Regions from separate parts of the Halomonas sp. AOP13-D3-9 genome, predicted to be linked through region 2. Evidence: riboswitches for the same ligand, from Rfam matches in the RefSeq annotation. Region 2 holds a riboswitch; each other region holds the start of a gene.

Region 1 (10,581 bases), on a different contig from region 2:
TCCCCGTTACTAACCTTCACTGCGAAGAGCCCTTTCCCATGCGTTTAAACGCCGATTTTAGCCACTTTGCCTGTGTTACCCCAGAAGAGTATCAGTGGGTCGACTCCCCCAGTGCGGGGGTAGAGCGCATGATGTTTGACCGCATTGGCGATGAAGTTGCCCGCGCCACCAGCCTTGTCCGCTACGCACCCAATACGCAGTTTGAGCGGCATACCCACGGCGGTGGCGAAGAGATTCTGGTGCTGGAAGGCGTGTTCGCCGATGAACATGGGCGCTACGCGGCGGGCAGCTACCTCAGAAACCCCATCGGCACCGGCCATACGCCAAATATTGGCGAGGAAGGAGCGCTGATTTTCGTCAAACTGCATCAGTTTGACCCCAACGACACGCTCCAACTGGCGGTGCCCGCCCACCGACTGCCCTGGCAGCCAGACCGGCGCCCGCGCATCGCCTACAAAATGCTGCACACTTACAAGCAGGAACGTACCAGCCTGGAACGCTGGTCGGCGGGCACTTCCATTGCCTACCCCACGCTGCTGGGCGGTCTGGAGTTTTTGGTTCTGGAAGGCACGCTGAGCGATGGAGAGCAAAGCTACACGGCGGGCACCTGGTGCCGCTACCCTAGTGGCGCAGCCCCTGCTCTCACCGCTGGTGAAGATGGGGTCATGATGTACCTTAAACGCGGTCATCTGCCGCCTGCTTAGGCTTAGGTTCCGTTTCAGGTTTGCGACAAGCCCAAAAACGGCAAAAGTGTGAGGGCGACAATCAGCGTCACCGCTAATAGCACCAGCACCACCTGCAGCGGGTGGGCCGCTAGGCGTTTCCATAGCGTCATTTGCTCACCCCGCTCAACCGCTGCCTGATGCTCCCGTTGGACACGCTCCAGGCGCTCCGCCTGATAGGCTTCTAGCGCGGCGATGGCCGCGTCGTGTTGGTGCGGGTTGCGCAACCAAATAGCATCGACGCCCAGGCGGAAAAACCCCGCCTGGGTTTCATAGGTATCAAAGCCATGGGCGGCGAGCAGGTCACGCACTTCCATGGCTTCTTCGTCGGTAACGTGGCGCAGCCGGAACAGTAGTTCAGCCATTGGCGTGCCTCAAGCGTCGCTCTTCCCCACCATCAGGTCTGCCTGAATCACTTCGATCCAGTAGCCGTCCGGGTCTTTAACGAAGATAACATCTTTCATCTTGCCCTGATCGGCACGTTTCACAAAGGTGACATCATGCTGGTCAAACCACGCTTGAGCCGCCGCTAAATCCGGCACGTTAAAGCAGATATGCCCGAAGCCTTGGGGTTCGGCGTTACCATCGTGGTAGGCAAAGTCGTCCTTGTCTTCGGTGCCCCAATTGTGGGTCAGCTCCAGCAGCCCTCTCTGGCTAAACGTCCAGGCGGTACGCGCTTGCGCATCTTCCGGCACGCTGTCGCTGGGCTCCAAGTTAGCCAGGAAATACAGCGAGAACTGCATCTCTTCAAAATCCAGCCGCCGCATCACCTGCATGCCAAACACCTTTGAGTAGAACGCCAGCGCACGCTCAGGATCCTTCACCCGCAGCATGGTGTGATTTAAACGAAACCCTTGAGTTTGGGGTGGTGTAGCAACGACGCCAGGGTGCTGTTCGCCTTGAAAACTCATTCCGCTCTCCTGCTGCTGATATTAACCATGGAGGCTATTGCGCCTCATATACCGCTTACCATGGGGGCTTTAGGGCCATAATACCAGCCCTTACAAGCACATAGACAGCGTCGCATCACGCTACCCATAAGCGCACTGGCAATCATGAACAAAACCCCTACACTTATTATTCACAAGCTTTACAAAAAAGCAGTTCCTGCCACATGAGCGACGCTTCACATTGACGGCGTCGTCCAGGAGTTTTCCATGAGTTCGATTGATATGACGCTGGGTGACCAGCTGACGCTAAAGCAACTTTCCAATGCTCTGCACAACGGTTTTTCGCCGATTGTGGAGGTTGAATCCATGGATGGCATCTACAAAGTGCGTTTTCATCACGCCAACGGCGTGTCTGACCTGAGCGACAACAAGGGCCATGTCAGCACTTTTTTGGGCACGGGCGAGATACGCGACACCCTAGGTCAACTGGGCCTGACCCACGGCGTACTGACCTTCGCTGACCAGTGCGGCGACGAGATGATCGGGGTAGAGGGGAAAGCCATAACGCCTGATGAAATGCTTACCTACGGTACACGTATTTCGTTTCGCTAGCGGGCCATCGTCCGCATTCGGGGCTTTACAGGGCTACTCCAGGCAAGGATAGTAATCATTCGACAGGGGCGCCCTCCGTTACCAGTGGGCTGAGAAGCACCCTTTGAACCTGAACCGGATAACACCGGCGTAGGGAGTCGTGGTAACGCTTACCACCTCCCTGCCGGGAGGATGCTATGACCCTACGCCCGCTTGGCGATTACCTAGAGACGCTGCGCGCAGTGACACCTCTGGTTCACTGCATAACCAACTATGTGGCCATGAACAGCACTGCCAACCTGCTGCTAGCCACCGGCGCGTCGCCCGCCATGCTGCATGCGCCTGAAGAGGTGGCGGAGTTCACGGCTATTTCCGCGGGGCTTTCGATTAACATCGGCACGATCTCCTCCCACTGGGCCGATGCGATGCTGACCGCCACAGCGACTGCCGATCAACACGCGATTCCCTGGGTACTGGATCCCGTCGCCGTTGGCGCTACGCGCTATCGCCAAACGCTGTGCGCGAAACTGCTGGCCAATAAACCCAGCGTGATTCGTGGCAATGCGTCGGAGATTCTTGCCCTTAACGGCTTAGCCAGCCAGGGCCGCGGGGTGGACTCGACGGCCGCTACGGAGCAAGCCGTGGATGCAGCCATCGCCCTGGCGCAAAAAAATGGCTGTATCGTCGCGATGACCGGGGAAAGCGACTGGGTGACAGACGGCACACAGCACTACCGTATTAACGGTGGCCACCCCTTAATGCCCCGGGTGACAACATTAGGCTGCGGGCTAAGCGCGCTGGTGGCAGGCTTTGTGGCTGCCAACCGTGAAGCGCCGCTGGGCGCGACCGCCGCCGCCCTGGCCTGCTTTGCGGTCGCCGGTGAACGGGCAGGCAGCAACGCCCAGGGGCCTGGCAGCTTTCAAGTGGCGCTGCTGGATACGCTGTACCAACTCACCCCTGACGACCTCACCACCCATGCCCAGTTGGAGGCTATCGATGCCGTTTGATCTATCGCTTTATTTAGTCACCGATGCTGCGCTGTGCGACGCCATTGGCTTGGAGCAGACGGTTGAGGCAGCGGTACGAGGCGGCGTCACCATCGTGCAGCTGCGTGATAAGCACGCCAGCGACGAACAGATGTTGACCCAAGCCAAGCGGCTCAAAGCGGTGCTGGCGGGCACCGGTGTGCCACTGATCATTAACGACCGTTTGCAGGTGGCGCTTGAGAGCCAGGCAGATGGTCTGCACGTCGGCCAGAGCGACGCTGCCGTTCAAGAGGCGCGTAGAGTGTTAGGTGAGCAGGCGATTATTGGCCTGTCGATCAACACCCTCGCCCAGCTAGAAGCTGCACCGGTGGAGTTACTCGATTATGTGGGGATTGGCCCGGTGTTTGCCACGGTGAGCAAGCAGGATCATGCCCAGCCCATCGGCTTTGGCGGCCTGGCGTCGTTGGTCAAGGCGTGCCCGCTGCCCAGCGTGGCCATTGGCGGGCTGAAAGCCAACCATGCGATTAGCGTGCAGCGCGCGGGAGCGAACGGTTTAGCGGTGATATCGGCTATTTGTGGTCAGCCTGACCCCTACCAGGCGGCACGGACATTTCAGGTTTTCCAAGCTGTTTCGGCGTCATGAACCAGTTGGAGCACATCGTCGCTTTTGTGCGGGTAGCCGAGCTGGGTAGCTATACCCGGGCTGCCGAAGCGCTGGATATTTCGCGCACCCGCGTATCCCGCCAGGTCATGGCGCTGGAAGAGGCACTGGGGGCGCGACTCATACAGCGCACTACGCGACGACTGCATCTCACGGAAGCCGGGGAGCGCTATTTAGCCCGCGCCCAAGGCGTGCTGCAAGCGCTCGATGAAGCCGCCGCCGAAGTAGGCCAAGGCACCAGTGATGTGCGTGGACGGCTACGCGTGAATGGGCCAATGAGTTTCGGCACCCGCTACCTGGCGCCTCTCGTTGCTCAATTTATGCAGGCCCATCCAGCGCTTGAAGTTCGATTGGATCTGAACGACCGCCGCGTTGATCTGCTGGAAGAGGGGTATGATGTCGCCATTCGTATCGGCAGCCTTCCAGACTCAAGTTTAGTGGCACGCCGCCTAACCCGCTGCCGCCTGCTGTTTTGCGCATCACCAGAGTACCTTGCCACCCACGGCGAACCCAGTAGCATTAAAGCCCTTGCTGAGCACCGCTGCCTTCGCTACCGCAGCGGCCAGCACAGCGCTGACTGGCAGATTGCCACACAGTCGTTGACGGTCAATGGCCCGCTGGAAAGCAATAACGGCGATGTACTCACTCACGCCGCAGAAGCGGGCCTGGGCATCGCTCAACAGCCCAGCTTTCTGGTCACGGAGAGTATCGCCAGCGGGCGTTTAGTGCCCATTTTGACCCATGAGCCAACGGTGCGGCTCGATGTTCACGCGCTCTACCCCGCCCGGCGCTACCTGCCTGCCAAGGTGGAGCGCTTTATTGACCTGCTCACCGAGGCGTGGGGCGATCCACCGGTTTGGGAGCAGAACATCGGATTGTCGCCAATTACGCAATAGTGATGTGCAAAATATGCTGATTATCTCGATATAATCCGGCGGTAAAGTAGCGCCATCAACCATTCGATGGAAGCTACTCTTATGACAACCCTTACTCACTCCACTCCTTCTCTACAGCCCCATGCCATCTCGCTACTACGTATTGCACTAGGAGTAATGGCCCTCGCTCACGGTTTGCTCAAGGTGTTTGTGTTTACCCTGCCGGGCACCGTCGGCTATTTTGAATCACTGGGTTTACCTGGATTTCTGGCCTACTTGACCATTGCTGCCGAAATCGGCGGCGGCATCGCCCTGCTGCTTGGCGTATATACCCGCTGGGTGAGCCTGGCGCTGGTGCCCGTGCTGCTTGGCGCTGCCTGGGTGCATCTTGGCAACGGCTGGATGTTTTCAAATGCCGGCGGCGGTTGGGAATTCCCGGTGTTCTGGACGCTGGCGTTAATCGTGCAAGCGGGCCTGGGCAGCGGCCGCTGGGTGTTAAGCAATCGATTCGCCTAACCCCTAACCCACAATCCTATCGCCAGCGCTCGCCTCACCGTCAGCGCTGGCAATGCTGCTATGGAGATTCCCCCATGTTACCTAGCCTGTTTATTTCCCATGGTTCGCCCATGCTGGCGCTTAATAAAACCCCGGCTCACGCCTTTCTACGCGAACTGGGCAAACGGCTTTCACCCAAGGCGGTGGTCGTGGTGTCGGCACACTGGGAGAGCCTAGCGCTCAAGGTCAGTACCAGCGCCAAGCCAGAGACCATACACGATTTTGGCGGCTTTCCACGGGCGCTGTTCGAGTGCCAGTATCCCGCCCCCGGCGAGCCTGAACTGGCTGAACGGCTAGCCGAGTTACTAGGCGCCGAGCGGGTAGAGCGCGGCCTGGATCACGGCGCTTGGGTACCCCTCTCATTAATGTTTCCTGACGCCAAGGTGCCGGTTGTTTCGCTGTCGCTTCCGGTGCGTTGGAGCAATCAAGAACTAGTCGCGCTGGGTGAGCACCTGTCGGCACTGCGGGGAGAAGGCATTCTCATTATCGGCTCGGGTAGCCTGACCCATAATCTTTATGAAATTATGCCCCTGGAGAGCCCAATGCCTGCCTGGGTCGATGAGTTTGCCACTTGGGTCAGCGAACGCCTGATCGCCAATGATCGCGACGCACTGCTTAGCTGGGAGCGCGCGCCCAACGCCGAGAAGAACCATCCAACCCCTGAGCATTTTCAACCATTGCTGGTGGCCATGGGAGCCGGAGGCGAGGCGGCCCAGCTGCACCACAGCGTCGAGCACGGGGTGCTTGCCATGGACGTTTATCAGTTTGCTTAAGTATATTGCTAGGCAGTTGGGCGGCGTTTAAGGGTGGTTCTACGGTCGTGATACGCCACCGCTAAACCGCTGCCCATTATCAAGGCGCTGCCTACCCAGACCCAAAGATCCGGCATTTCGCCCCAGAACCACCAGCCCAACAGCACCGCCCACAGCATGGCGGTGTAATCAAATGGCGCGGCGATGGCCGCAGGGGCAAACCGAAAGGCCAAAGTGATAAAAGCGGTGGCGGCGACACCGAGCACGCCAGACGCGAAAAACCCGACCCAGTGCCACGGCTGGGGTGTTTGCCACACCCACGGCAGCGTTAATCCAGTGACGATTAATGGCACAAAGGTCATGTAAAACAGCATTGCCCATAAGTGCTCGCGGGCGCCGTAGCGGCGCGCGGTAATCATCATCAGCGCATAAAATAGCGCGGCGGCCACCAGCACTAATGCGCCCACCTGAAAGGCATCGCCGTTGGGGCGAACCACAATCAGTACCCCCGCAAACCCCACTAACGATGCGATGAGTACCGGCGGATCAATTCGCTCACCCAACAAGGGCACCGACAGTAGCGTTACGAACAGCGGTGCCACAAAAGCGATTGCCGTGGCTTCCGCCAGGGGTAACAGCGTTAAGCCCCATACGAAACAGACCATGGTGGCGGTATAGATCAATCCGCGCAGAAAATGCACGCCAGGCCGCTTAGTCCTTAGCTTACGCAAGCCACCGGCAAAATGGGCCAGCAGCGCAATCATCGGTAGCGAGACTAACGCACGGAAGAAAATAATCTGCAGCGGCGAATGCACTTCGCCTAACCATTTGGAAACGGCGTCGCCTAGGGCTAAAAACAGCACGCCCAGACACATACAGAGTATGCCTTTGAGTGACGTTGTCACCGCAACCTCCTTTTTTATTAGCCGTTAAAAAGCAAAAACCCCGCCAACTTGCCATTGGCGGGGTAATGGCCATACACCACCTTATAGGCTGGCGTTAACCACCATGCAGTCCATACCCTGGGAGTGCAGTTCACGGCACGCTTGGCGGGCACGCTGTTCATCCAATGCCATTAGCCGGGCGCGATAAACCGGATTCTGTCCTTCTACAGTGTCCACAGCAACGCGTCCGCCTAAATTCTGGGCGATGCGTTGAGCCGCCTGCTGAGCCAACTGGCGCGCTTGGGCTTCGCGACTAAAAGCGCCCACTTGCACCCCCCAGCCGCCGCCCGTTTCATTAGCGGCGGCCATCTGACGTTCACGTTCAATGAACGCTTGTAGAGGATCAGTCTGCGGCGCTTCGCTGGGGGGTGGGGGGCGCTGAATGGTAGCAATACCGGCCAACTGCTCTTCAAGATCAACAACTGGCGTGGCAGGTGTGGCGTGGGCCGATGGCGACAGTGTTGTGGTTTCGACCACCGCCAAGAGGGGCTGCTGTGGCGCAACCGGCTGGGCAGGCGGCGCAAAGGCCATGAATTCACGCGAGAAATCGGTGTCGCCCATCCAGTTTTGCTGGTCGCGCAGCGAGGCACGTAGGAAGCTGCGATCTAGCAGGTTGGCCATATGGGTATCCCGGGACTGGGAAGAAAAACCGCCCATCACAACACCCACCAAACGCCGATTACCGCGCATCGCGGTGGTCGCTACGTTAAACCCAGAAGCGCGAATAAAGCCGGTTTTTAAGCCGTCGGCCCCCGGGTAATCGCGCACCAACCGATTGTGACTGGTATGCCGGGTCCCACGGTAGGTGAACTCCTGCAGACCAAAATAGTGGTAGTACTGGGGGAAGTCCTGCATCACTCTGACCGAGAGCGTTAGCATATCCCGTGCGGTGGTAATTTGTCGCTCATCCGGCAAGCCGGAGGCATTGCGAAAGGTGGTGGCGTGCATGCCCAACTCGCGCGCCTTGGTGGTCATCATTTGCGCAAAGTGCGCTTCACTGCCACCCAGCGCTTCGGCGACCACGGCAGCAACATCATTTGCAGAACGCACCGCGAGCGCACGAATAGCGGTATCCACCGGGATAGAGCTGCCTGCAGCCAACCACAGTTTGACGGCAGGCTTGGCGGCCGCATAAGGGGAAACAGGCAGGGGCTGATCTAAACGTAGCGCCCCCTCTTCTAACGCTTCAAACGTCAGATAGAGCGTCATCATCTTAGTAAGCGACGCAGGGTAGCGCTGATCGTCAATATTCTCGGCGTAGAGCACTTCGCCATTATCCAAGTCGACAACAATACCCGCATAGCGTGGATTGTCGGCATGCGCGCTGGTCGTCATCGCCAGTACAAGCAGCACTAGCATACTCAATATCGTGGCCGCTCCTGCCGCAGCGCTGTTTAACCTTGCATACATACCTGCCCCTTGCTTGTTATCAATGCGCTAGACGATCAACGACTTAACTACCATGCCACACTCTGGGTGCAACGCAAGGCTTCCTATCGGCTCACCACAGGCCAACGCTGAATAGTTATGATGATAAGTAGAGTATATACACAGTTAAGCTTAGAAAAGAGAAGATAAATGCGCATATAAAAAAACCGACCCACTGGGGGTCGGTTTTCATTCGCTACCAAAGAGGCCTAGCGCAGAGGATTACTCTTCTGCCGCTGCTTCTTCAACAACCGGACGGTCAACTAGCTCAACGAACGCCATAGGCGCGTTGTCGCCGGTGCGGAAGCCGCACTTAAGGATACGGACGTAACCGCCCGGACGCTCGGCATAACGCGGACCTAGTTCGTTGAACAGTTTGCCGACGGCTTCTTTAGAGCGCGTGCGGGCAAACGCCAAACGACGGTTTGCAACGCTATCCTGCTTAGACAAGGTGATCAGCGGCTCGATAACGCGACGCAGCTCCTTGGCTTTCGGCAGGGTTGTCTTAATGACTTCATGTTCGACCAGCGAGACAGACATGTTCTTGAACATGGCCTGACGATGCGAGCTGGTGCGATTCAGATGACGACCACTCTTACGATGACGCATGGTTGTAATTCCTTACCAAACTGGGACTCAAGTCGACGCTCACGCGGAGGCTTTGTCGTCCTTCAGGCTTGCCGGTGGCCAATTTTCCAACCGCATGCCAAGGGACAAGCCGCGAGCCGCCAATACGTCTTTAATTTCATTCAAAGACTTTTTACCGAGGTTCGGTGTCTTCAACAGCTCAACTTCTGTGCGCTGAATCAGATCACCGATGTAGTAAATATTCTCGGCTTTTAGGCAGTTCGCGCTGCGAACGGTCAACTCAAGATCGTCTACGGGGCGCAATAGAATTGGATCGACATGATCCTCTTCCTCTTCGACTTCCTGTTCTTTATCAGCTTCCAGGTCGACGAAGGCGGCCAGCTGCTCTTGCAGGATGGTCGCACTGCGACGGATAGCCTCTTCCGGATCCAGGGTACCGTCGGTTTCCAAGTCGATAATTAGCTTATCGAGATCGGTGCGCTGCTCGACACGAGCGGCTTCAACCGAGTAGGAAACACGGCGGACAGGGCTGAAGGTGGCATCCAGCTGCAGGCGGCCAATAGCACGCGTCTCTTCATCAGAGCCACGCGCGTCAGCCGGCTCGTAGCCACGACCCAGCGCTACCTTAAGCTGAATCTTCAGCTCGGCACCTTCATTGACGTGTGCAATGATGTGGTCCGGGTTGACGATTTCGACGCTATGATCAAGCGCAATGTCGCCAGCGGTGACGACGGCTGGGCCCTGCTTGTTCAGCGTGAGCACCGCCTCATCGCGGCTGTGCATTTTGATCGCAACATCTTTCAAGTTCAGGAGGATCTCAATGACATCTTCCTGCACCCCTTCGAGCGCACTGTACTCATGCTCGACGCCGGCGATTTCAGCCTCTACCACGGCACAGCCGGGCATAGACGAAAGCAGAATGCGACGAAGTGCATTCCCCAGGGTGTGACCAAAGCCACGCTCGAACGGTTCGAGCACGATTCTGGCGTGATGTGCGCTGATTTCTTCGACCTTGATGTCGCGAGGACGGAGAAACTCTGTCACTGAACGCTGCATATGAACACCTTTCAGGCTGCCAAACGGATACTTGATACTCGGTACGACCTGGCGCTGGCGTTTTAAACCGGCACCAGATCGACAAGAAACAGAAAACTGCTTACTTGGAGTACAGCTCGACGATCAGGTTTTCGTTGATGTCGGCAGACAGGTCACCGCGTTCAGGCAGAGCCTTGAAAGTGCCTTCCATCTTCTTGGCGTCGATTTCGATCCAAGCGATATCGCCACGGTTGGCCGCAATGGACAACGCGCTTTGAATACGTGCTTGGTTTTTCGCCTTTTCGCGAATGGAAACAACGTCACCCGGCTTCACTTGGTAGGAAGCAACGTTAACGGTGCGGCCATTCACGGAAATCGCTTTGTGGCTGACCAGCTGACGCGCTTCAGAGCGAGTCGAGCCGAAGCCCATGCGGTAGACGACATTATCCAGTCGGGATTCTAGCAACTGCAACAATACTTCACCGGTCGCGCCTTTCAGGCGAGCGGCTTCTTTGTAGTAGTTACGGAACTGTTTTTCGAGTACGCCATACATG
Region 2 (10,581 bases):
GCCGCAGCGGTGTAGCTGCCTAAGGAGCCAGCGCGTGCAAATGCGATAAGCCCCGTGAGGCGTTCCAATCCGATTTGTTCCTTCATGGAATTATTAAAACGAATCTACGCACCATTATCAATGACAAGGAACTTCCTTACTATTTGCCATGTGACTATTCTTGAGTGAGGTTGTGATGAACGACATGATGAAAGCAGTGCAACTGCATAGTTTCGGTGGCCCAGAGGTCTTGCTTTACGAAGATACGCCCCGACCCGAAGTACAAACCGGTGAAGTGCTTATCCAAGTTAATGCGGCAAGTCTTAACCCACCAGACCTTTACCTGCGCGACGGCTATCGGGCGCTACCTCCAGAATGGCAGCCTAGCCCACATTTCCCGTTGATATTGGGCACTGATGTGTCAGGGGTCGTTGCTGCCATTGGCGACGAGGTTTCCAAAGTCAGCGTAGGTGACCACGTCTTTGCAATGGTGCGTTTTCCCGAAGACCTGATGACGGGCAGCAGCACCTATGCTGAATATGTCAGCGTTCCTGAAAGCCACCTAGCGTTGAAGCCAAAAGGCATTTCTCATGTCGAGGCAGCAGGCGCCCCGATGTCACTGCTTACTGCTTGGCAATTTCTGGTTGACCCTGGTCATGACCGACTCAACCCATTCCAGGCATTCCGGCATGTGCCTGTCCCGCTCGAAGGCAAGACCGCCTTGATCAATGGGGCTGGCGGTGGCGTGGGGCATCTAGCGGTTCAAGTCGCTAAATGGAAAGGGGCGCGTGTGATCGCGGTTGCTTCAGGTAAGCATGAAGGGCTTCTTCGCGAGCTGGGTGCTGACGACTTCATTGATTACACCAAGGCAGCCGCCGAAACGGTCGCACACGACGTGGATCTGGTGCTTGACGCTGTGGGTGGCCCGAACATGGAACGCTTCCTCAGCATTATTAAACCAGGCGGCTCGCTCTTTCTGGTCAACCCCTTGGGCTTTTCTGCCAGGGATGAAGCCGACAGGCTAGGGATTACGGTTTCCTCGCTACAGGTGCAATCAAACGGAATGCTGCTGTTGCAGGCCGGTCGCTTGCTCGACGACCGTACCATTCGGGTCGTGATCGACAGTACCTATTCGTTGGCAGAAGCATCGGCTGCGCATCAGAGAGCTATGCAAGGCGGCGTTCAAGGTACGGTCGTGCTTATCGTTAAGCAGTAAATTGTTGCCGCTGATCAAAGCAATTCCTTGCTCCAGCGGCGGTATTATGAGGAATAAAACATGCTCATCGTTACCGGATATTTATACGTCGCCCCGGCTGAATTAGCGCGATTTATGACCCACCTAAAAGTACTTGCCGCCATCACGCGGCGGCGTGATGGCAACATTTCTTATGACGCTGCAGTGGATGACGCGGACGCCGGGCGATTGATAGTTTCGGAGCGTTGGGTTGATCAAGCCGCACTGACTGCCCACCTAAACGCCGACAAGACCGTACAGTTTGTCCATCAATGGAGCGGGAGGATGCGCGCTGATATCCGCAAGTACGATGCATTGAATGAACGTGGCCTCAGGGAGGATTAGAAACTCTGTAAACAAAGCCTTCGCGCATAGCTGGACTATATCCGTTACACCTGTGAAGCAGCCCGACTAAGAAGTGTTTGTGGTGCATTGCAGCTCGTTAAGCAAATTTAACGAACCTCTTCTCCGTTGTCGCAAGCGCGCTCCAGTCCGCCTTCTGCAGCCATAGGGCTAGGCGCTATAGCCTCAGCATAGCGACGGCCTACCACTATCACATCAACTTCCACCTTTACCCAAGAGCAATAGCCAGCCCCTTGCATCTCGCCCACCCGCCTCCTACACTCCACCAACGAACAGCTTGACGGGGTGCCGGTGAAATCCGGCTGAGATGGCGCAGGGCGTAGCAATTAATGCTGCCGAGCGCTGGTCCCGCTGAACCTGATCCGGCTAATGCGCTGCTACTTACACAAGTCGCAGCGCGGGTACCGGCGTAGGGATCAAGCGATGGCCACGGCTTCATTTCACGCCACCTTCCGCGCCATTTCCTCGATCTTATTCGCCCACCCTCCGGATCATTACCACCGGAGGCATCATGGGCTACCGCTTTACTGATCTCACCACCGCCTGCCAGCAAGATTGGCGCGCCTATATTGAGCACGATTTCGTGCGTCAGTTGGGCAATGCCACGCTGCCTGAGGCGTCGTTTCGCCACTACCTGAAGCAGGACTACCTGTTTTTGATTCACTTCGCCCGCGCCTACGCGCTGGCTGCTTATAAAAGCCCCACCCTCGCCGATCTTCGCCAGGCCCATGAAGGCTTGAAAGCCATTGTGGATGTGGAGTTGGGCCTACATGTGGGCTTTTGTCAGGAGTGGGGAATTTCCGAACAAGAGCTTTCAGAGCTTCCCGAAGCCAGGGCCACGCTGGCCTATACCCGCTATGTATTGGATACCGGCAGCCGCGGCGACCTGCTGGATCTGCACGTGGCGCTGGCCCCCTGCCTGGTGGGCTACGGCGAAATCGCCAATTGGCTGAACGCCCAGCCTTCTACCCTGCGCGGCAGCCAAAACCCATATGACGCCTGGATTGCCATGTACGAAGGCGAGGAGTTTCAGGCCGCCATGCAGGCGGAGCTTGAGTGGCTCAACGCTCGCCTTGCCGATGTCACCCCCGCCCGCTTTGCCGAACTGAGCAAAATCTTCCGCGATGCCACCCGCCTGGAAATCGATTTCTGGCAGATGGGCTTAGCGCTGATAGACCAAGACCTAAAAGACGAAACCCGCACTCACTAACCCTGCAAAACAACAATCGTTTGGAGACCATAATGACTAAGTCCGTCAACAATAGAACCAGTCACTTTTTAGCCGAAACCGCCCAGGTCGATGCCGCTGCCATCGCGCCACTGCCCGGCTCGCGTAAGGTTTATATTGAAGGTTCGCGACCGGATATCCGCGTGCCGTTTCGGGAGATCTCCCTGTCGCCGACTAAAACCACCGGCATCGATGAAGAGAACCCGCCGCTGCTGGTGTACGACACCTCCGGCCCCTACACAGATCCAGATGCCATCAATGATTTACGCAAAGGCTTGCCTGCCCTACGCCGTGCCTGGATCGAAGAGCGCGATGACACCGAGTTTTTGGAAGGCCACACCTCTGATTACGGCAAGCGCCGCGCTAACGACCCCACCCTTGCCCAGCTGCGTTTTGATTTAACTCGTACTCCACGCAGGGCCAAGCCTGGGAAAAATGTTACTCAGCTTTACTATGCCCGCCAAGGCATCATCACTCCGGAAATGGAGTTTATTGCCTTACGCGAAAACCAGCGCCGTCAAGCGCTAGGTACCGCTGAAGTAGAGCGCATTCTGGGCCATCAGCACAAAGGCCAGAGCTTTGGCGCCAGCCTGCCGGAAGAAATCACCCCTGAGTTTGTGCGTGATGAAGTCGCCAAAGGGCGGGCGATTATTCCCAATAACATCAACCACCCAGAAAGCGAGCCGATGATTATTGGCCGTAATTTCCTGGTCAAAATTAACGGTAATCTGGGTAACTCAGCGGTGACTTCTTCTATCGAAGAAGAGGTGGATAAGATGACCTGGGGCATCCGCTGGGGCGCGGACACCATCATGGATCTCTCCACTGGGCAGAACATCCACGAAACCCGCGAGTGGATACTGCGCAACTCGCCGGTGCCGATTGGCACGGTGCCTATCTATCAGGCGCTGGAAAAGGTTAAAGGCGTGGCCGAAGACCTCACCTGGGAAGTCTTCCGCGATACGCTGATCGAGCAGGCCGAACAGGGGGTGGACTACTTCACCATTCACGCGGGCGTACTGCTACGCTATGTGCCGCTCACCGCCAAGCGGGTCACCGGTATTGTTAGCCGCGGCGGCTCGATCATGGCCAAGTGGTGTTTGTACCATCACCAGGAGAGCTTCCTGTACACCCACTTCGAAGACATCTGCGAGATCTGCAAGCAGTATGACGTGGCATTCTCACTCGGCGATGGCCTGCGCCCCGGCTCGGTGGCCGATGCCAACGACGAAGCGCAAATGGCCGAACTCAAGACCCTGGGCGAGCTGACCCATATCGCCTGGAAGCACGATGTGCAGGTGATGATCGAAGGCCCCGGCCATGTGCCCATGCACCTGGTGAAAGAGAACATGGATAAGCAGTTGGAATACTGCGACGAAGCGCCCTTCTATACATTAGGGCCGCTGGTAACGGATATTGCCCCCGGCTATGACCACATTACTTCCGGCATTGGGGCGGCGATGATCGGCTGGTTTGGCTGCGCCATGCTCTGCTACGTCACCCCCAAAGAGCACCTGGGCCTGCCCAATAAAGACGACGTCAAAACCGGCATCATTACCTACAAGATTGCTGCCCACGCGGCGGATCTCGCCAAGGGCCACCCGGCAGCACAGCGGCGCGATAATGCACTATCCAAGGCGCGCTTTGAATTCCGCTGGGAAGACCAGTTCAACCTGGGGCTAGACCCGGATACTGCCCGGGAGTACCACGACGAAACCCTGCCCAAGGACTCCGCCAAGGTAGCCCACTTCTGCTCCATGTGCGGGCCGAAGTTCTGCTCCATGAAGATCAGCCAGGAGGTGCGTGACTATGCTAATGAGCACGGGCTAAACGGCGATCAGGAAGCGGTTATGAAGGGCATGGAAGAGCAGGCGGAGAAGTTTCGCCAGAAAGGTAGCGAGCTGTATCAGGAGGTTTAAACTTCGCCTCTCGCTATCAAACCAGCACCCCGTCGAGATGACGGGGTGCTGGGGTAACGGGCTTAGGCTATTGGTCACATACTCCATACATCCTGGGTCGGGAGTAGCCACAAGATACCTAAACAGAGTATCGCGGTGACCTGAAACACCGCTGTCAATTGCCAAATCTCTGCACCAAGCCCGGCGAGGGTGGGCGATATCAGTTGTCCTGCAGAAATAAGAAAGAAGGTTAGACCAAAGCCAGTGGACGGAGCTTCTGGAAAGCAACTGACACTCCAAATACCGTATAACGCCGTAATAAGAATAAACGTAGCGCCAAACAAAACCGCCGATAGCGTTAGCATCAGTATCCCGTCACTCGCAATGGTGAGTAAGGCTATCGAGGCAGCTATGGCCAGCGTCGCCCACTTCAATGCCTTGGTCAGTCCAAAGCGAGTCACCAGTTCTCCGGCCAAACCACCCGCCACACCGGCAATGCCCACGACAATCCAGAAGATCACCCGGCCGGTATCAGAAAGGCTCTTCTCTCCCGCGATCAACTCAACCGAAAACGTCCAATAGATTGAGGTTACCAGCCCGAATAGAAGCGCACCCAGCAGTAGGCGACGCACCGAACTATCTTTCAACTTGCGTCTCACAAGGGTAAACATAGGCTCCTGGGAGGCACCCGACTTCACTCTGTTTGAGAGCTCATGGTTAGGTGCATTGCCCGGCATTATAAAAAAATTCCATAGCGTGGCGATCAGCGCGATAAATGCAAAGCACAACCAAGCCAGTTGCCATTGAGGACCCGCAATAAGGGCCAATGGGCCAGAAACCATCACCCCAAAACTGGTGCCGGAATTGATAATGGCGTAATAGCGGCTTTGCTTTTCAGCGAGACAGAGTTGCTTGATAGCATCAGAAAGCGGTGGATACGCCAGGCCTGGGCTACAACCGGCAAGCGTCACCCCCAATGCTAACCATACCGGGTTACCCGCCAGCGCGACCAACAGCATACCCAGCGTTGCGGTCATGCCGCCCAATATAATCGGCATACGCGGATTAAAATGGCGAACCAGCAGCGGACTCACCAACGTTGCCAGCAGGTACCCCAGATAGGAGGCACTGCCAATCGCACCGACGGCCGTTTGGCTTAAATTGAAATCATCCCTGATAGCGGGTACGAACAAGCCATAGGTATAGCGCGACAACCCGTAGGTAGATGCCACAATTAACAAGCCCGCGCCGACAATATTGAAGGCAGAGTTGCGCATTAATAAGGCGGGAAGAAGCATATTGAAAGCCTTACAATTTCTGGTGTTTCATCACTTATGTATTTTCAATCGGCCTTGCAGTAATAAGTAAGCAGTTGTAGTGAGGTGTTCATTGCAGAATCAATCGGCCAATCCTGCATAAAGTTTTGCGCTTGAATAATGGCACCGTCAAAAAGTGAGTAAATAGTATTCACCAACTCGTCAAAGTCATCGGGCTCCATCATGGGCCGATATTCATTTAGCACATTATTGGCGACAACTTGTCTTACACGCTCTTTGTGATCACGCACAAGAGCCCTAACCGGACTCTTTTCATCACTGAATTCCCCGGCCATATTGATAAAACCACAACCACGGTAGCCTTCTTCGCGAATCTGGTCGTACCACATGGTGTACATAGCGGAAATCCGCTTCTCAGTTAGTTGATGCTGAGAAATTCGCTCAGCTAGCTGTTCAATCCAGCGTTCTTCGCGCTGCCTAAGCCAAGCCATGGCAAGGGCCTCTTTGCTAGGGAAATGCGTATAAAAACTGGCCTTAGCAACCCCCGACTCACTGATAATCTGATTAATGCCAGTGGGACAATAGCCCTGGCGGAAAAATAATCGGCTAGCCGTTTCAATAATACGTTCTCGGGGCCGGGAGACCGACGATGGATCAAGCGTCATCATAAAGCCTCATCATTAAACACTACTGAACAGACAGGTCTGTCTATAACCATAGTGGCAGGCATTCACCCCGTCAAGGCCTAAACGTCAATCAGGAAACAGTGATGAAAGGCATAAAAGAACAAGCGGAGAAGGTTCGCAACAAAGGCAGTGAGCTGTACCAGGAAGTCTAAACTAGCGACCTACTAAACAGCATTGCAGCTGAATATTGCTCTTGAGCTCAAGAGGCACTGAGAGTGTTGAGTCACTTTCTCTGCGCTACTCTCACGGCTTACCAAATGTTCTTTAACCAGCATTTAATGCACCGGCTTTGAGTCTTTTTCCGTCCAAGTAGATTAATTATACATTGCTCGTGTATGATTCCCATTTACAGAGCGCTCAGCTCAACTCGGCTCATTTAAAACCAACACCATTCAAAGAACTGATTCCAGATGAAAACCAAACTTTCCATAGCGGTTACTCTTGCCCTCTTCAGCGCTGGCCTGCTCAGCGGCTGCAGCGATGATAACGAGCCAACCGAAGCGGCAACGCAAGAGGAAGCGCCGAAAAATAACGTAGCGCCAATGCTGAAATACGTTCCGGCTAACTCCCCTTATTTCATGGCCACGCGCGAAGCGATGCCTGAACAGGATGTCTTTGATCTTTATCAGCGTATGCAGCCCATGGCGACCCTTGATTCTGATCTGGATGAACTGCGCGATACGCTGCCCCAGATAGAAGACGATGAAGTGCTGCATTCGATGATGACGCTGTTAATCGCCATGGGTGAAGAGTTAGTCGGGGTTGAGTCACTGGAAGATGTGCATGCGCTGGGGCTCAAGATGAGCCCTCAGGCTGCTTTCTATGGGCTGGGTATTTTGCCTGTTTTGCGCATGCAACTGCAGGATGAAGATGCCTTTCGCGAAACGCTGCAGCGCATCCTCGCCAAAGCAGACATCACTCCACGCACGGCCACCACTAACGGCACCGACTACTGGGTACTGACGCCTGAGGGCCCACTCCAGGCCATCCTAGCCATTGACGACCAGCAGCTACTGGTATCGGTGGTGCCGCAGGATGCCAGCGACGAGCTGCTGGCACAGGTGCTGGGTAAAGCGCTGCCCGACAGCAGTATCGGTGATACCGATGCACTGGCAGAGCTTGAGCAGCGCCATGACTTCACGCCTTACGGTGCCGGGCAGATCGACTCCTCACGGCTGTTTGATGAGCTAAGTAGCCCTACGCATTCGGGTACTCAAGCGTTGATGAATGCCGTCGATGCAGAACCTCTGGATCTATCCACCTGCCAGGCAGATATTGACCGCATTACCAGCCGCTTCCCTGGTCTGGTAATGGGCATGCGTGATTACAGCCTCGACCGCATGGAGATGAATCTCATCCTTGAGACCGATGAAGATATTGTCAGCGATCTGCGTGCCCTGACCACACAGGTTCCGGGCCTTGGCAGCACCGGTGGAATGGCCAGCTTTGGATTGGGTCTGGACCTGCCTGTACTGCTTCAAACCGTTCAAAAATATGCGCAGGAAGTGCGTCAAAACCCGTTCAGCTGTGATGAACTACAGGAGCTAAACGGTACTTGGAATGAAATTAACATGGCGATCAATAACCCGATCACCATGATGATTGGCCCGTCGTTGTCTGGTTTCAATGCTCGCATTGACAGTCTAACGATGAAAAACGGGGCGCCCAGCGGTCTCGGCATCCTCACCCTCGCCTCACAAAATCCGCTGGCGCTGCTGTCTACAGTGAGCGCTTTCATGCCGGTGCTAGGGGCTCTTGGACTTGAACCAGGCGGAAAAGCCAAGCAAGTCAAGAGCATGATGCTGCCACCAGACGCACCAGCGCTTTACGCCGCTATGTCTGACACGGCGGTTGCGTTAGGCGTGGGTATTAGCGATTCAGCGACGCTGCAGTCAGAGCTACAAGCCCCTACTTCAGAGCATGACCTACTGTTTCACAGCCACATGACAGGCGAGTTTTATCATTCGCTGGCCGATGTTATGGAGCAGATACCCTCGGATGAGATAGCAGCGTCTGATATTGATATGCTCAAGCAATATGGTGATGCTTATAAGAACACTGAGTACTGGCTCAGAGTGGATGATGCAGGCGTTGAAATGAGTTTCTCACTGGAATTGAACTGATACTCGATAGTTCTTTCAATCCGAAAAACCCGCTGATATTAGCGGGTTTTTCTTTATAGCCTCACTGCTGAATATGTCACTTGAGTTTTATGAAACCTCAAGCGCCACTTTCAGTACCCCGTCGCGCTGGTTGGAGAAGAGATCGTAGGCTTCGACGATATTCTCCAGCGCGTAGCGATGGTTAACCATCGGGGCCAAGGTCCAACCGTCCCGCGGCGATGATGCTCATCAACCTGCGCATGCGCTCTTTGCCGCCAGGGCATAGCGAGGTAATGATCTTATGATCGCCCAGCCCCGCGCCCACCGGTGAGTTTGAGTATCTCCTCAACGACATCGACCTTGCGAAAATCCAGCGTCACGTCGGCGCCCATCTGCTTGGCCATCGGGCACGGGCGAAAGGTTGGCCTGGGCATCGTGTACCAAAAGGTATTCCGCCTGGGCGCCGTCGATGGTATTACCAAAGCGCCAGCCGCCCATCGGCTTGTAGCCGTGGCTGTGGTGGCCGCCATCTTGTGAGCAGCAGTCATCCTGGCTAGATCAAGCTTCTAATTGACGTGGGGCAAGTCGCCAATCGTCCATCCGCTCTAGACTTAAGTCGCAACTCAAGCACTGCTTTATTGCCTGTGAGCGTACCGCAGCCACCTACTTACTATAGGGCTCCACGATGCCGACGCTGCCTTTCAAACCCTGGCCAACCGCTATTGCGGTGGCGATCACTCTACTGATATGGCTGGCTATTCCCTTGCCAGAAGGTCTCACCTCTGATGCCTGGCTAATGCTGGCTATTTTTGTGGGGACGATTGCCGCGATTATTGGTAAGGCAATGCCCATAGGGGCCATCTCAATCATTGCCATTGCGATTGTGGCGGCGAGCGGGGTGACCAGCGACAACCCAGGCACCGCCATTAACGATGCTTTAAGCAGCTACTCCAACTCACTGATCTGGTTAATCGCTATCTCGATTATGATCTCGCGAGGGCTGATTAAAACGGGGCTAGGCGCCCGTATCGGCTACTATTTCATCTCTATCTTTGGCAAGAAGACGCTGGGAATCGGCTACAGCCTGGCCTTTTCAGAGCTCTCCATTGCCCCAGTAACCCCCAGCAATACCGCCCGTGGTGGCGGCATCATGCACCCCATAATGCGCTCTATCGCTAAAGGCTTTGATTCACGCCCGGAAGATGGCACGTCGAGCAAAATCGGCAAATATTTGGCACTGGTGAACTACCACAGCAACCCGATTACCTCAGCGATGTTTGTCACCGCCACTGCCCCCAACCCACTGACCGTAGAGCTGATATCTATCGCCACTGGGGCGGAAATCCAGCTGAGCTGGATGACCTGGGCGCTCGCCATGCTACTGCCTGGTTTGGTCGCTATCCTGGCTATGCCCTATATTCTTTACCTGCTTTATCCGCCGGATATTAAACAGACACCCCACGCCACGCAGATGGCGCGGGATAAACTTGCCGAAATGGGTAAGATCAGCCGAGACGAAGGCATTATGCTGTTTGTCTTCTTGGTGCTATTGCTGCTGTGGGCAGATATCCCGGCGCTATTTCTGGGCGATGCAGTCACCCTCAACACCACCACGTCAGCGTTTATTGGGCTATCGATACTACTGCTGACAGGCGTATTAACCTGGGACGATGTGCTGGCGGAAAAGAACGCCTGGGATACTCTACTCTGGTTCGGCGCCTTAATAATGATGGCCTCCCAGCTCAACCAGACCGGGTTGATCGACTGGTTCTCTACCAATATGCAGAACTGGATCACCATGATGGGCATTGGCT
Region 3 (10,581 bases), on a different contig from region 2:
TGGGGGTGGGCGCCGGTATTACCGCTTTTAATTTCCCGATTATGCTGCCGTGCTTTATGTTTCCGCTGGCGATTGCCACCGGTAACACCTTTGTTCTTAAACCATCAGAGCAAGACCCTAGCTCCACCATGCGCTTAGTGGAGCTAGCCCACGAAGCTGGCGTCCCTGCGGGTGTGCTCAATGTGGTGCACGGTGGCCCCGATGTGGCCAACCAAATTGCTGATCACCAGGATATCAGAGCGCTCTCGTTCATCGGCTCTACCCATGTGGGCTCGTTGCTGTATAACCGTGCAGCGGCGGCAGGCAAGCGTATGCAGGCGATGATGGGGGCCAAGAACCACTGCGTGGTGATGCCCGATGCTAACCGTAGCCAGGCGATCAACAACCTGCTGGGCTCAGCCTTTGGCGCGGCGGGCCAACGCTGCATGGCAAACTCTGTGGTGGTGCTGGTAGGCGAGGCGCGTGAGTGGCTGAGCGATATCGTTGATGCGGCGCGTGAAATGAAAGTCGGCCCGGGCACCCAACTCGATGCGGATTTAGGCCCGCTGGTATCACCAGCTGCTCGTGACCGCGTGCTGCGTTTAATCGATGCGGGGGAGAAAGAGGGTGCCAAACTGATGGTCGATGGGCGCAATGTTCAGGTAGAGGGCTATCCCAACGGCAACTTTGTTGGGCCGACTCTGTTTGCTGACGTAACGGCGGATATGACCATTTACCGGGAAGAGATTTTTGGTCCCGTGCTGTGCGTGGTGAGTGTTGAAACGCTGGATGAGGCGATTGCCTTTATCAATGCCAACCCTAACGGCAACGGCACCTCTATCTTTACTAACTTGGGTTGGGTAGCACGCCGCTTTGAAACCGATGTAGACGTTGGCCAAATTGGTATCAACGTACCGATTCCCGTACCAGTTGCCTATTTCAGTTTTACCGGTTCGAGGGCTTCGAAACTGGGTGATTTAGGCCCTAACGGCAAGCAGGCGATCGCGTTCTGGACACAAACCAAAACGGTGACGGCACGTTGGTTTGAGCCGGAGAACGTATCCAGCGGTATCAACAGCACCATCTCGCTGGGCTAATGAAAGCGACCTAAACTGCCGCACATCGGCCCGACTTTAAGCGGGCCGATGAATCATCCGACAGCGTAGGGCTAAAAATTATCAAACAGCGGCAGGCTCTCTTCAAGCAACTGCTCGATCGGATCAAGCTGGCTTTCGTGTAAAACTAGCAGTGACTGCCCGTGCATAAATTCATCAGCTGGCGGCACCAGAAGCGCAAACTCTCCCTCTTCAAGGTGAAACTCATGTATTTCGCGCATACCCAGCGGTGTCATGCATTGGGCGCAACGATAGTTGTCATCTTCACCGTAAATAAGGCGATGATACATTTTAAACAACGTATACAGGGCTAAACCGCCTTCAAATGCAGGCCAGCGCGCTGGGGCCTCGCGAATGTCGCTGGAGAGGTCTTGGCCCTCGGCTTCGGCGCCTGCAATCGCATCGGCTAGCGGGGCAGCAAGAATGGCGTTTTTGTCGGCAGGTAGCGGCGTGTTGTGCTTAGAGGCGTGTTCAAAATCCTGCACTGCACGTTTAAAGTCAGGCACCCCATCAAGGGGATAATCGACATGCTGGAGGTCTTCGGGTTCAAAACCGCCGTTTTCCCAGCCATGGATAACGCGGAGTGTCATTTGACCCCGTGTCATTGGGCGGGCAAGTAACATATGTAACATGATACGAATGTGCAGCTGACGCTCATCGGTATCATTTTCAAACGCTCGGTAGGGGTCAGCAAACAGCTCATTTAGACGACCGGGTGTATGTTCCTTGGCTTCGTTATGGCTCATAGCGGTTTCCCTTTGAACGAGCTATTTATATTTTTAGGAGTAGGTCGCGATTTTTCTTAGCTAATTAAGCCAGTATGGCGAGAGAAGCAGCTAAATAAAAGTTTCTTCATTTAGCTTTTTGTTACCTATCAGCTAAACCGTTTTTACTAGATGTTTAAATTTAACAATAAAGAGGTGAGTATGTCTGCATCATTGAGTCGCTTTAACGTTCCTGAAACATTGGATGATCTGCCAGAAGATATTCGCAGTTCCATTTTGGCCGTGCAGGAAAAAGCGGGGTTTGTGCCCAATGTCTTTCTGATGCTGGCCCATCGCCCTGCAGAGTTTCGGGCTTTTTTTGCCTATCACGATGCGTTAATGGAGCGCGAATCGGACACGCTCACCAAAGCCGAAAAAGAGATGATTGTAGTCGCTACTAGTGCGCGCAACCGCTGCTTGTATTGTGTAGTCGCTCACGGTGCACTGGTGCGTATTTACAGCAAAGACCCGCTGCTTGCAGATCAAGTGGCGATCAACCATCGCGTGGCGCCGATTAGTGAGCGCCACCGGGTGATGCTCGATTTCGCCATGCACTGTGCCATTGATGTCGGTGAAATGACCGACGAGTGGTTCACGCGCTTACGGGAAGTGGGCTTTAGCCAAGAGGACTGCTGGGATATAGGCGCCATAGCGGCATTTTTTGGTTTGTCGAATCGGTTGGTTACATTGGCGGGCACGCCGCCTAATGAGGAGTTTTACTTAATGGGGCGTGTGCCTCGCTAAGGTGCGAACATTGTATCTTAAACTTTACTAAGCCGTGAATCTGATTGAGAATAGTTCCTGAATCAGTGTTAACACCGTTCTTAAGCGTACCTACATTCACTGTCGCCAGGGGAGCCCCTGCTCAAAAGGGCTGAGATGCGCACTGCGCAGACCCTGGAACCTGATCCGGTTAGTACCGGCGGAGGAAGCGCGACATGCTTTACCTAACGTCAGCCGTGCTCGGCGCGGCGCTCTGCTGCTTTGCTTTTTTAGGCCTGCGTGCTCGCTGGGTGGACGGTCCACTTGACGACTACGTAACCGCACGCAACTCGCAAACAGCTTCTACCCTTGGGCTCTCCTTTCTTGCTTCTGGTATGGGCGCATGGATTCTCTTTGCGCCTCCCGAAATTGGTGCCTTCGTCGGCCCGCTAGCCCTTGTTGGTTATGCGCTAGGCTCTGCATTGCCATTTATTGTCTTGGGGCTGTATGGGCCGAAGATTCGCCGTGCGTTGCCGGAGGGGCGCAGTATCGCCGAGTTTGCTGAGGCGTGCTATGGCCCTGGTGTACGGCGCTGGGTAACCCTGGTCTCCATCGCCTATATGGCGTGTTTTTTAGCCGCTGAACTCACCGCCATTGGGGCCATCACCGCGCTGCTTTCCGATGTGCCGCCCGCGCTGGTGATTATTGGCGTGGCGCTTACTACGCTGGTGTATACCGCAGCGGGAGGCCTGAGAGCCAGCCTTGCCACTGACCGTTGGCAGGCGTGGCTGCTGCTGGTACTGCTGTGTGTGGTGGGTGGCATGGCACTATGGCGACTTCCCACTATTCCCAATGAGGCTGCGCTCCCGTCTATTCCCATCACCAGTGCGCTCAGCGTAGCGTTAACGCTAGTGATCGCGGTAACGGCAGCGAACCTTTTCCACCAAGGCTATTGGCAGCGTGTATGGGCCGCTCAAGATGATCAAAGCTTGGGGCGCGGCGCCTGGTTAGGCGGCGCAATGACCGTAGTGGTAGTGATGGTGATTGGCGGTCTGGGCGTGTTGGCGGCGATGAGCGGTGTGCCGCTCGGCGAGCCGCCAATGCCTTTCTTTGCCCTGTTAAGTGATGCTCCCGTTTGGCTGACGTTACCGGCTTTGGTGCTGGCGGTGACCTTGGTAGCCTCCAGCGTTGATACGCTACAAAACGGTATTGCTTCGCTCGTGGTGGCCCGCAGCGAACAGCAGGGCGTTTCACTGGTGGCTGCTCGTTGGGTGACGGTCGTCGTGATGATCCCGGTGGTAGTGATCGCCCTGCAGGGCCTGTCGGTACTGCGACTATTCTTGATTGCTGATTTGCTGTGTGCCGCCATTGTGGTGCCTGTGCTGCTCGGCTTATGGCAACGCATGACGCCAATTGCGGCCATTATGGGGGGTGTCGCCGGCCTGCTGGGTGCCATTCTCCCTGGTTGGTTAAGCCAAGGTAGCCTGGTCGCTGGGGTCGTGGCTGCAAGTTTTCCGGGCAGTATTCCCACCTTGGGGCCATTCGTCGGAGCGTTAATCGCCTCAACGCTCACTAGCGTCCTTCTCGCGGGTTTAATTAAGAAAAAGTGAGTATAAAGTGAGTATTAAGCAGTAAAGGGCTGATCGCGTTATGCTGGTAGAATAACACCTACCTCATGGTTGATATGACAATGAGCTATCCCATAGCGCCTGACGAAGAGGTTCGACTAGCAGCCCTTCATCAGATCGAACTGCTAGACACTCCTGACGAGCCTGCCTTCGACCGAGTCACCCGATTGGTGACCCAGTTGCTTAATGTGTCCATCTCAACGTTTACGCTGATGGATGCTAACCGGCAGTGGTTTAAGTCGCGAGTCGGCGTAGAGTTTCGCGAAACGCCACGCGACTTGGCTTTCTGTGCCTACACGGTGGCTACCTCTGAGCCGTTGATTGTTGAAGATGCCTGCCAGGATCCTCGCTTTGCCGATAACCCATTGGTGACTGGTTCCAGCAGCATTCGTTTCTATGTAGGTATTCCTCTACGCTCTTTGCAAGGTTTGGCATTAGGTTCACTCTGCGCGCTCGACACAAAGCCTCGCACGATTAGTGAGGATGAGCTAGCTGCCTTGCAAGACTTAGCCGCGATTATTACCGATGAGATTCACTTACGAGAGCGGCTGGTTATGGAGAAGAAACACGCCCAGGCCTCCCTGCAGGCGCTGAATGAGTTACACCACAGCATGGAGTGCCAAATCGAGCGGCGTACTAATGAGCTTAATCTCGTTATCGAATCAGCCTACGACGCTTATATCAGTCTTGATGCACACGACGTCATTTTGGATTGGAATAAAGCCGCTGAAATGATGTTTGGTTGGCCACGCAAACAAGCCCTGGCGAGACCAATCACGCAGCTCGTCTTTCCTGCTGGCTTGCCTAGCGCTAATGACAGCGCAGCTATTGAGTTTATGGCACACCGTTACGATGGCAACGCAATGCCCGTCGAGGTGCGCATCAAAAAACTGATAATTGACGGGCGCGAGCGGCGAAGCCTTTTTATCCACGACATAACCGAACGCCAACAGCTTGAGCGACTACGCGACCAGCAGGCCAGGGAAGATGTCTTAACCCAACTGCCCAACCGGCGAGCCCTGGATGAACGTTTGCCTGATGCCATGGCGCGTGCCCGGCGTGCCCAAAAGCCCCTGGCAGTGCTCTTCATGGATCTGGATGGTTTTAAAGCAATTAACGACGCTCATGGCCATGCCATGGGTGATGAGCTGCTACGTGTGATTGCTAAACGGTTGGCGCAAGCTGTCCGTGAAACTGATTATGTCGCGCGCTGGGCCGGGGATGAGTTTGTTTTACTATTGGAAGGCAGTGAGCCTACGGCCATTGAGCAGTTGGCTGATAAATTAATTCAGGTAGTTCAAGAGCCAATGGTCGCTGGCAAAGCAGCGCTAAACGTCAGTGTCAGCATTGGGGTTGCTTTGTATCTATCCGCCAGCGCCGAGACCGCCAACGAACTGCTAAAGCGTGCCGATGTGGCGATGTATGAAGCTAAACGTTCTGGAAAAGCCCAAGTCCGTATTGCCCAGCCTGTTGGTAGAGCTTGTTAAGCACCAGGGAAACCTTTCAAGGACGACCATGATTCGAACGATTTTGACCACCCCGGAAGGCGAAACTCACGAAAGCGATGAACGCCTAATGGACGTTTGGCACTCCACGCCTGGCAGCCATATCTGGATTGATATGGAAGGGGAGTCCCAACAAAGCGAGCGGACGATTTTAGAGGCGTTTGAGTTTCATCCGATGGCGATTCAAGATGCCCACAAAGAGCGCCATCCGCCTAAAATCGAAGAGTTTGATAATCACACCTTGATTATTTATCGCGGTATCTCCTCCTTTGATGCCGAACTAAACTACCTGCCTCAGCAGGTCTGCTTCTTTGTGGGCGAGCGATTTCTGGTTACCCTCCATCCCGGCCAAGCGCTCTCCATAGAACGGCTATTCAACGAGCACGGTAAAGCCCTACTGGCCCACTCGCCGGAACATGTCGCACTGCGGGTGATGTATATTTCAGCGGGCTTTTATATCGATAGCCTGCTTGAGTTTGAAACCGCATTAAGCGATCTGGAAGACGAGCTGCTGGAAAATGGTAATGATGTGCTAATGCGCAAGATCATCACCTATCGCTCGCGGCTGGTTAAAATGCGTCGCATCTTTAGCTACCACCAGGGGATTACCCAAGAACTCACCGCTTATGACTATGAGCATTTACCGCGGGAAGAGAGCGAAACCCTGCACGCGATCAACGATGTGGCGGATCGCTTCGAGCGCCTCTATACCTTGACCCAAATGTACTACGACATTTGCGGTGACCTAATCGATGGCTATATCTCTATTTCCTCCCACCAGCTAAATATCACCATGCGGGTGCTCACGGTGATTACCGCGATTTTTGTGCCTCTTACGTTTATTGCCGGAATTTACGGCATGAACTTCGAAAATATGCCCGAGCTGCGTTATCAGTACGGCTACTTTTTTGTCTGGGGAGCCATGCTGGGTATTGCGGGTGTCATGGTTTGGCTATTTAAGCGCAAGCATTGGTTTTAGGCTAGCCAGTGAGCGACTCGCCAGGAAACGAAAAATTGACGCATACATAGGTGGTCAGCGGTTGAGTGTGGCATCCTCTCCAGCGACCAAGACTATAAGGCATAAAGCCGTCGACTAGCGTTTTCACTGGGAGTTGTTCCATGACCATTATGATGATCGGGCTGCTGATTTTTTTAGGCAGCCACTCTGTACGTATTTTTGCTGAAAACTGGCGTCAGCAGCAGATTGCCAAACACGGTGAAACCACCTGGAAAGTCGCCTATTCGGCGGTCTCCATCGTTGGCCTGGCCATTGCGATTTATGGTTTCGGGCAGATGCGCCTCGACCCCCTCTATATCTGGCACCCGCCCATGGGCATGCGCCATGCGGTAGCACTGCTGATGGTACCTGCCTTTATTATGCTGGTGGCGGCCTATGTTCCAGGCAATGCCATCAAGGCCAAGCTGGGCCACCCGATGATGCTGTCAGTAAAAATCTGGGCGTTTGCTCATCTGCTGGCCAACGGTCGCTTGGGTGATATTATCTTTTTTGCTGCCTTTCTTATCTGGGCTATCCTGGCGTTTAAAACCGCTAAAAAGCGCGACCGCCTTACACCGCCTACGCCCGTAAGCACGCATAAAATGGCCACCATTGCTACCGTGCTCGTAGGCTTAGTAGCGTATGTTGTGTTCGCTTTTTATCTGCATACAGCGCTAATTGGCGTGCCTGTTTTTAGCTAATCTTTATTTAGTAATCGGGCGTTAGCCCAACCTAGGAGTCACTCCATGGTCGAGACGACACACACGGTGCCAACCACAATGGCCGCTATGTTATTAACTGGACATGGTGATATCGAAAAGCTGGAATATCATCAGGATGTCGCCACGCCGCAGCCCAAAGCGGGTGAAGTACTGGTGCAGGTGACCGCGACGGCGAAGAACAACACTGACCGTAAGGCCCGGGAAGGGCTTTATCCCACCAAGGACAAGGGCGATGTTACCTCCTTTGCCATGGGCGGCACCCCCACGTTAACCTTCCCACGGGTTCAAGGCGCCGACGTCGCTGGCCGTATAGTGGCGGTCGGCGAAGGCGTTGACATTGAGCGCATTGGTCAGCGCGGGCTGCTGGATTTCAATATTTACGCCGACGAGCGCCGCGATATTAATCTAACCCCGGATTACTACGGCCATGGAGCCGACGGCGGGTTTGCTGAGTATATTGCCGTGCCTGCTGATCAGTTTTATCATGTGCCCAACCCAGAGCTGCACGACGCCGAACTGGCTTCAATGGGCATGTGTTCTTATCAAACCGCTTACCACATGATGACTGCCGCCAATGTAAGTGCCGGCGAGCGTGTTTTGGTCAGTGGCGCCAGCGGTGGGGTGGGCACCGCGCTAATTCAGCTCTGTCGTATTGTGGGCGCTATCCCCTATGCGGTCAGTCAGTTAGACAAGGCCGAGGCGCTCAAAGCATTAGGTGCGGAAGCGGTGATTGATCGTGGCGACCTGCCCACCTTTGTTGAGCGGGTGCTGGAAACCACTGCTGGCCAACCGATTGATGCAGTGATGGATTTGGTTGGTGGTGAGATGACCAACCTGTTTATCGACACCATGATTGTCGATATGCAGGGCCGCAAGAGCTACCCGCGCCTTTCCATTGCCGGGGCTAGCGGTGGCAATCTTAGCGAAATGATGTGGACACGCGTGTATCTTTACCAAGTGCAGATATTTGGCGTTTCCCACGGCACCCGTGAAGAGGCCGAACAGCTGGTGGCGTGGATTCGCAGCGGGGAGTTAAAGCCAGTACTGCATGCGGCGTTTAAGCTTTCTGACCTGCACGCCGCCGAGCGCTATTTTGTTAACCGGGGCAGCAATTATCTGGGCAAAATTGTGCTTGTTCCCGATGCTCAGTGGGCCTCCCACGGTGCGCCGTTCGCCCTTGAAAATTCTTCTTCTGCCGTTCAGGAGCGCCGCTAGTGCATAACCTGCATACCATTCAGCTAATGGACACTCATGCCGGCGGCGATGTTAGTCGTATCGTCACGGGGGGGATTGATAGTCTGCCGGGCGCCACTGTGCGCGAGCAGATGGAGTACCTGCGCGATGACGCCGACGGTTTGCGTCGCCTGCTGCTCGAAGAGCCTTACGGTATTCCGGAAATGTCGGTTGATTTGCTAGTGCCCGCCACTCACCCAGAAGCGGTCGCGGGTTACATCATTATGGAAGTGATGGGCTACCCCATTTACTCCGGCTCCAACACGCTGTGTACCGCCACTGCAGTGTTGGAGAGTGGCATTGTGCCCAAGCAGGAAGGTATTCAGCGTTTTAAGCTGGAAGCGCCGGCGGGTCTAGTGCAAATCGAAGCAAAGGTGCATAACGGCGTGGTGGAGTCGGTGACCTGTGGCGGTCTGCCCAGCTATATCGATACCTATCGCGATACGATTCAAGTCCCGGGGGTTGGCGAAGTCACTTATTCGATTGCTTATAGCGGTGGTTTTTACGCTCTAGTCGATGCCACTGAGCTGGGCTTTAAGCTTTCCCGTGATGAAGAGCGCGCGCTTTCGGAGTGTGCCTACAAAATTGTCGAAGCGATAAAAGCGCAGCGAGGCTTTTCCCACTACACTCTGGGCGATGTTGGGCCGCTGCCATTTTTGCACTTTATGGGACCTGAAGAGCAGATAGGGGAGGGGTATACACGTTCACGGTCAACGACCTACGTTCATCCAGGCGTTATTTGCCGCAGCACAACGGGCACCGGCACCTCGGCACGTCTAGCGCTAATGCACTACGAAGGACGTTTGAATGTAGGTGATAAGCTAGAGACGGTGTCACTGCGTGAGACGGGGTTTATCGGCACCTTCATTGGCACCCATCAGGAAGGGGCTTACCAGGTAGTGGAAAATACCATTACCGGCCGCAGCTATGTACTGGCCCACTCGGATATTGTGATTAACTGTGATGACCCGATGGTCGCGTGTGGCGAGCTACACCATATCTTGCGCGACCGTCACTCGCCGGAAGCCCTGCCTTTAGAAACATAGCCCTTAGAAACATAGCCGTTAGAAACATGATCTTTGGAAACATAGCCTTCGGCGACTAAACGTTCCCATACCGGGGTCTTTTCGGCCTCGGTCATGCTGCCCCAAACCGCAATTTCATCCAGCGTGCGGCCACACCCTTCGCACACTGATTTTGTTGGTTCAATCTGACAGATTTGTATGCAGGGCGAAAGGGGGCGCTGAGCGGGAGGTGCGGTGTCTTTAGTCATTAAGAGGCCGACACCTTACCGCGCAGCGATTTAATTTTGCCCTTACGGGTTTTGTGATCGACGCGGCGGCGCTGCGAGCCTTTGGTAGGCTTAGTGGCACGGCGTACTTTCTGCTGCTTGGTGGCACTCTGTATCAGCTCTTTTAAACGCGCTAGCGCATCCTCTTTATTCAGCTCGAGCTTACGATGGCTCTGGGCTTTAATAATGACCACGCCCTCTTTGCTAATGCGCTGGTCGGACAGCGCCATTAAGCGCTCCTTGTACAGCGGGGGCAGCGTGGAACTCAGAATGTCGAAGCGCAGGTGTACCGCTGAAGCGACTTTATTGACGTTCTGGCCGCCCGCGCCTTGGGCGCGAATCTGGCTAATATCAATCTCCCAGTCAGCCAGGGTAACGTTACTTGAAATGGTGAGCATTAATGGCCTCTGTGTTACTCGTGAACCCATAAGGCTAGCACAATTGGCACAGAGGCAGTGGTCGCTACACGCTTATCACGCTCAATTAACTGGCTAGATTGTTGACCGGCTGACCATTGATATACGCCAGTAGATTGCTAAAGGCATCGCCAAAATAGAGCTCGTAGCTATCTTTCTCTACATAGCCAAGGTGTGGCGTGGCGACAAGGTTGGGCAGCTCTAGTAGCGAGTCAGCCAAGAGCGGTTC

What was found. Region 2 has a riboswitch for thiamine pyrophosphate ahead of tenA (thiaminase II). Riboswitches for the same ligand answer to the same signal wherever they lie in the genome.
Region 1: another riboswitch for thiamine pyrophosphate. It lies ahead of thiM (hydroxyethylthiazole kinase); the one in region 2 lies ahead of tenA (thiaminase II).
Region 3: another riboswitch for thiamine pyrophosphate. It lies ahead of ACT3UM_RS12550 (SLC5/6 family protein); the one in region 2 lies ahead of tenA (thiaminase II).

Annotation. Positions count from the first base shown of each region.
Region 1 covers NZ_JBQSYH010000002.1:200,501-211,081, forward strand. Annotated here, with positions in the region: gene ACT3UM_RS03000 (cupin domain-containing protein) at 39-704, shown strand; gene ACT3UM_RS03005 (DUF6164 family protein) at 719-1,087, opposite strand; gene gloA (lactoylglutathione lyase) at 1,097-1,633, opposite strand; gene ACT3UM_RS03015 (hypothetical protein) at 1,880-2,224, shown strand; TPP riboswitch at 2,279-2,377, shown strand; gene thiM (hydroxyethylthiazole kinase) at 2,401-3,210, shown strand; gene thiE (thiamine phosphate synthase) at 3,200-3,832, shown strand; gene ACT3UM_RS03030 (LysR family transcriptional regulator) at 3,829-4,746, shown strand; gene ACT3UM_RS03035 (DoxX family protein) at 4,813-5,241, shown strand; gene ACT3UM_RS03040 (DODA-type extradiol aromatic ring-opening family dioxygenase) at 5,316-6,053, shown strand; gene ACT3UM_RS03045 (DMT family transporter) at 6,062-6,937, opposite strand; gene ACT3UM_RS03050 (SPOR domain-containing protein) at 7,019-8,335, opposite strand; gene rplQ (50S ribosomal protein L17) at 8,627-9,013, opposite strand; gene ACT3UM_RS03060 (DNA-directed RNA polymerase subunit alpha) at 9,053-10,048, opposite strand; gene rpsD (30S ribosomal protein S4) at 10,149-10,581, opposite strand, start outside.
Region 2 covers NZ_JBQSYH010000007.1:110,544-121,124, reverse strand. Annotated here, with positions in the region: gene ACT3UM_RS09545 (LysR family transcriptional regulator) at 1-68, opposite strand, end outside; gene ACT3UM_RS09540 (NADP-dependent oxidoreductase) at 176-1,195, shown strand; gene ACT3UM_RS09535 (putative quinol monooxygenase) at 1,256-1,558, shown strand; TPP riboswitch at 1,848-2,009, shown strand; gene tenA (thiaminase II) at 2,088-2,786, shown strand; gene thiC (phosphomethylpyrimidine synthase ThiC) at 2,819-4,723, shown strand; gene ACT3UM_RS09520 (MFS transporter) at 4,798-6,000, opposite strand; gene ACT3UM_RS09515 (TetR/AcrR family transcriptional regulator) at 6,045-6,647, opposite strand; gene ACT3UM_RS09510 (hypothetical protein) at 7,076-8,788, shown strand; gene ACT3UM_RS09505 (hypothetical protein) at 9,067-9,201, opposite strand; gene ACT3UM_RS09500 (DASS family sodium-coupled anion symporter) at 9,453-10,581, shown strand, end outside.
Region 3 covers NZ_JBQSYH010000010.1:78,081-88,661, forward strand. Annotated here, with positions in the region: gene ACT3UM_RS12535 (CoA-acylating methylmalonate-semialdehyde dehydrogenase) at 1-1,076, shown strand, start outside; gene ACT3UM_RS12540 (hypothetical protein) at 1,148-1,840, opposite strand; gene ACT3UM_RS12545 (peroxidase-related enzyme) at 2,021-2,602, shown strand; TPP riboswitch at 2,700-2,807, shown strand; gene ACT3UM_RS12550 (SLC5/6 family protein) at 2,797-4,170, shown strand; gene ACT3UM_RS12555 (diguanylate cyclase domain-containing protein) at 4,251-5,675, shown strand; gene corA (magnesium/cobalt transporter CorA) at 5,704-6,672, shown strand; gene ACT3UM_RS12565 (NnrU family protein) at 6,813-7,391, shown strand; gene ACT3UM_RS12570 (zinc-binding dehydrogenase) at 7,437-8,627, shown strand; gene ACT3UM_RS12575 (proline racemase family protein) at 8,627-9,691, shown strand; gene ACT3UM_RS12580 (DUF1289 domain-containing protein) at 9,658-9,918, opposite strand; gene arfB (alternative ribosome rescue aminoacyl-tRNA hydrolase ArfB) at 9,918-10,334, opposite strand; gene ACT3UM_RS12590 (D-2-hydroxyacid dehydrogenase family protein) at 10,420-10,581, opposite strand, start outside.